One region of the Streptomyces sp. MST-110588 genome, then DNA from elsewhere that is predicted to be linked to it. Evidence: riboswitches for the same ligand, from Rfam matches in the RefSeq annotation. Region 1 holds a riboswitch; the other holds the start of a gene.
What was found. Region 1 has a riboswitch for cobalamin ahead of cobN (cobaltochelatase subunit CobN). Riboswitches for the same ligand answer to the same signal wherever they lie in the genome.

Region 1 (2,197 bases):
CCCAGTGCTCCTCGACCTGCTCACGCAGCTCCTGCGGGAGGGTGGCGTACCAGCGCCGGTAGTCGGCGGCCGGGATACGGACCGGGTTGCGGGCGAGCTGTTCCTCGGTCAGCCACTCCTGGTCGTGGCCGCCCGCATCGATGAGCGCGTAGATCAGCTCGTCACCGTTCCCGGACTCCAGGCCCGGTACGGCCTCCTCGCCGGTCCGCGGCCCGAAGTCGTACCCCTCCTCGCGCAGCCGCCGCAGCAGGGCGACGGCGCTGGCCGGGGTGTCCAGGCCCACCGCGTTGCCGATCCGCGAGTGCTTGGTCGGGTAGGCGGACAGCACCAGCGCCAGGCGCTTGTCGGCGGGCGCGATGTGGCGCAGCCGGGCATGGCGTACAGCGATCCCGGCGACCCGGGCGGCGCGCTCGGGGTCGGCGACGTACACCGGCAGGCCGTCCTCGTCTGTCTCCTTGAAGGAGAACGGGACGGTGATCAGCCGGCCGTCGAACTCGGGCACCGCGATCTGGCTGGCGGCGTCCAGCGGCGAGAGCCCCTCGTCGTTCTCCTCCCAGGCGCTGCGCGGCCCGGTCAGGCACAGGGCCTGGAGGATCGGTACGTCCAGGGCGGCCAGCGCGCCCGCGTCCCAGGACTCGTCGTCGCCGCCGGCCGACGCCTCGGCGGGCTTGGTGCCGCCGGCGGCGAGGACGGTGGTGACGATGGCGTCGGCGGGCCGCAGCGCCTCGATCAGCTCGGGCTCGGGGGCCCGCAGCGAGGCGACGAACAGCGGCAGCGGCCGGCCGCCGGCCCGCTCGATCTGCTCGCACAGCGCGGTGACGAAGCCGGTGTTGCCGCTCATGTGGTGGGCGCGGTAGTAGAGCACCGCGACGAGCGGGGCGTCGGCCGCGACGTGCACGCCGGGCGTGGGGTCGTGGCGGAGGGCGCCCCAGGTGGGGGCGGGCGCCGGCGGCTCGAAGCCGTGGCCGGTCAGCAGCACGGTGTCCGACAGGAAGCGGGCGAGCTGTTCGAGGTTGGCGGGGCCGCCGTGCGCGAGGTAGGCGTGCGCCTCGGCCGCGGTGCCGATGGGGACGGTCGACGCCTCCATGAGCTGGGCGTCGGGCGCCTGTTCACCGGTGAGGACGACCACCGGCCGGTCCTGGGCGAGGAGCTGGTCCAGCCCCTCCTGCCAGGCGCGGATGCCGCCGAGGAGGCGTACGACGACCAGGTCGGTGCCGTCCAGCAGTGCGGGCAGCTCTTGGAGGTCCAGGCGGGCGGGGTTGGCGAGCCGGTACGGCACGGGGCCGCCGGCCGCGCGGGCGCTGAGCAGGTCGGTGTCGGACGTCGACAGCAGCAGGATCATGCGGCGTGGGCCCTTCCTCGGGGTCCGCGCCCCGGGCGGTGAAAGAGACGGCGGGAGTTCCTGGCTCACCCGGGGGTGGCCGGGTTCACAGTGGCGGGACCGCGCCGGATTCTCACCGGGCTTCCTCCCTTGGCGCCGTCAGCGGCGTCCGGCGGGCCGTGTGACCCACCGACCTGCATAGTAAGGGCTGCCGGTCCGGTACGGGGCGGTCCACCCTGCGGGGACGTCGGTATGCTCGCCGCCATGTCCCCCCGCCCTCCGCTGTCCGAACAAGCGCCCGCACCGCGGGACGAAACGGTCATTCGCGACCGGGGTGACGCCTGCCCCGGCGCGCTGCGGCTGCATCCGGCGGACGACGGCTTCCTGGCCCGACTCCGGCTGCCGGGCGGCATGCTGACGGCGTGTCAGGTCGCGGTGCTGGCCGATGCCGCGGACCGGCTCGGTGACGCCCGGCTGTCGATCACCTCCCGGGGCAACGTGGAGCTGCGCGGACTCGGCGACGGCTGCGGCAGCGAACTGGCGGAACTGCTGCGGGGCGCCGGCCTGCTGCCCTCGGAGCAGCACGAGCGGGTCCGCAATGTCCTGGTCTCGCCGCTGGCCGGACTGGACGGGCGGGGCTCGGCGGACGTCCACGTATGGGCGCGTGAGCTGGACACCCTTCTGTGCGCGACCCCGAAGGCCGCGGCACTGTCCGGGCGCTTCCTGTTCGCGCTGGACGACGGGCGGGGCGATGTGGCCGCGCTCGGCGCCGATGTGACCTTGGTCGCAGCGGGGGCCGGGAGCGCGGAGCTGTGGGCCGGGAGCGCGGACGCGGACCACCAGGTCGTACGGGTGGCGGGCGCGGATGCGCCACGG
Region 2 (2,197 bases), 500 kb from region 1:
CGTAACTGCCGTCACCCTCCTCGCCGTTGCCCCCGCCATCACCTTGGGCCTCGCCCGGCTCCCTACTTTCGGCCTTGTCCTTCGCCTTCTCCTGTTCGTCGTTCCGGGGCTGCCGGTCCATGTCTTCGTCTTCCCGCGGGTCTGTCGTACGGCCCGGCTCCCGGCGTCCGTACGAGTCGTCGCCGTTGCCCGCGGACGACGTACCGGTGCCGCCGGCCGGGGAGCCGTCGCCCGCCGACGTACCGGAATCGCTGCCTCCGCCGCTCCCGCCGCTCGCGCCGCTTCCGCCACTGCTGCCGCTGTTTCCGCCTTGGCCGCCACCCTGGGTGCCGCCACCGCCACTACCGCCGTCGCCGTCCCCCGGCGCCGGTGCGGGTGCCGGCCGCCTGGGGGCGATACGGGGCGCGGGTGCCCCGCCCTCGTCCCGGTTCAGGGAGAACGACCAGCCCTCGAAGCTGCCCGCGGGCGGCGTACGGTAGGTGGCGCCGTACTGGCTGTAGGTCCACCGGCCGCCGTTGGGCGCATGCCAGTACGACCAATAGGCCCGGGTCGGCGGGGTGTCGATGCAGGTTTCGCGCTCCGGCCCCGGCTTGTTCTCCAGACGGCAGATGAACGCCTCACCCCACCGGTTGGTCCCGGTGACCCGGATGCCGGCGGCCTTGAGGGCGGCGAGCCCGGTGGACTGGCGGCCGACGGCGCACCGCACGATGACGCTGCCGCCCAGTTCGCGGAAGTCGACGACGACGGTCACGCCGTTGGTGCCGGGGCAGAAGCCCGCCCGGCCCCGGCCGGTGTCCACCGCGGCGGCCGTTCCCGGCAGGGCGAGCCCCGCGCCGACCGCCGCCGCCAGCACGGCCAGGGCGGCGGCTAACGCGCGTATCGCACCGGTCATCGCAAGGGTGCCCTTCGGTTCCGGGGCCGCACCGGGCCCCTGGACACACCCCTGCCGCGCGACAAACCCCTGACGCGCGTTCCGAGAGGAAGCGGCAGGGGCCGAAGAACCGGAGGGCTCAGGGCTCCACGCTGCGGACCATGACAGTGAGAAGCGGTTCACGTGGCGCGCCGGGCGGTCCGACTCGCGGCGCGGTGATCGCGCCGCACACGGTTGCAGGTCAGCGCCGGATTCCCACCGGCTTTCCCCAGTCGCGTACGCATGAAGTTGTCACTCCGCCCACAGGCGGAACACGCCAAAGACTAAGCCCGGCCGCTCGGTTACGGCCAGAGCCGCCGCTGTGACTCCGGCCACCGCTACACGACATGACCCGGCACGGCATGACCCGGCACGGCATGACCCGGCACGGCATGACCCGACAGGACATCACCCGGCACGCCAATGCGCGTGCTGCCATGGTCCGCGCGGGCCCAGGCATGAGGCCAAGGCGCGGGCCCAGGTGCGCGCCCTTTGCAGGCCGCAGCCGGGTTCGGCCTGCCCGGGGCCCGCACCGACCGCCTCATGGGCCGACGTACTCGACCCGCAGGCCCTCACGGTCCGGCAGGACGATCGTCTGCGGCCGGTCGTACGTCCAGCCGCGCGGCAGCAGGAACAGCTTGCCGTTGGCGTAGGCGTAGAACTTCAGCCCCTGGTAGCGGTAGTGGTACGCGCCCCGGTCCGGGTAGAAGGTGACATCGACGCCGGGGGCCGACAGCCGCAGGTCCTGGGCGCTGTAGACGACTACGCCGAGGTGGTGTTCGAGCGTGGCCGCCATACGCATCGCCGAGCCACGGCCCTCGACGGAGGCGAAGGCGCCCACCGTCCAGAAGACCAGCACCACCACCAGCCCGACGGCGTAGAGCCCCATCGACGCGGGCCACAGCGTCCAGGCCGGGTCGGCGCCCGTCCCGGTACTCGTACGGGACCACAGCGCGCACCCGTAGGACGCCAGCAGCACCCCGGCGGTCAGCGAGGCGGGCAGCGCCAGCTCCCACCACCCGGGCGAGAGGCGGGTCATCGCCCACAGCGCCAGGGGGACGGCGGGCAGGGCCGCCACCAGCCCGGCGCAGCACAGCCGCCGGGCGCGTGGCCGGGCGGTCAGCGTCCGTACGAGCAGCGGGTCACCGATCCGCCACAGCAGCAGCGTCCCCGAGGCCACGAGGAACGGCTCGTACAGGGCGGGCACGCTGCTGAGCATGTACCACTGCGCGGAAGGCGCCAGGTGGCTCTCGGCGAAGCCGAAGTAGGAGGCCCGCGCCGCACTGC

Region 2: it holds a riboswitch for cobalamin, as region 1 does, so the genes downstream of both, KGS77_RS20230 (hypothetical protein) here and cobN (cobaltochelatase subunit CobN) in region 1, are expected to answer to the same signal.

The regions. Positions count from the first base shown of each region.
Region 1 covers NZ_CP074380.1:4,083,426-4,085,622, reverse strand. The annotation lists gene cobN (cobaltochelatase subunit CobN) at 1-1,342, opposite strand, end outside; cobalamin riboswitch at 1,376-1,511, opposite strand; gene cobG (precorrin-3B synthase) at 1,586-2,197, shown strand, end outside.
Region 2 covers NZ_CP074380.1:4,586,498-4,588,694, reverse strand. The annotation lists gene KGS77_RS20230 (hypothetical protein) at 1-892, opposite strand, end outside; cobalamin riboswitch at 1,044-1,202, opposite strand; gene KGS77_RS20225 (hypothetical protein) at 1,452-2,197, opposite strand, start outside.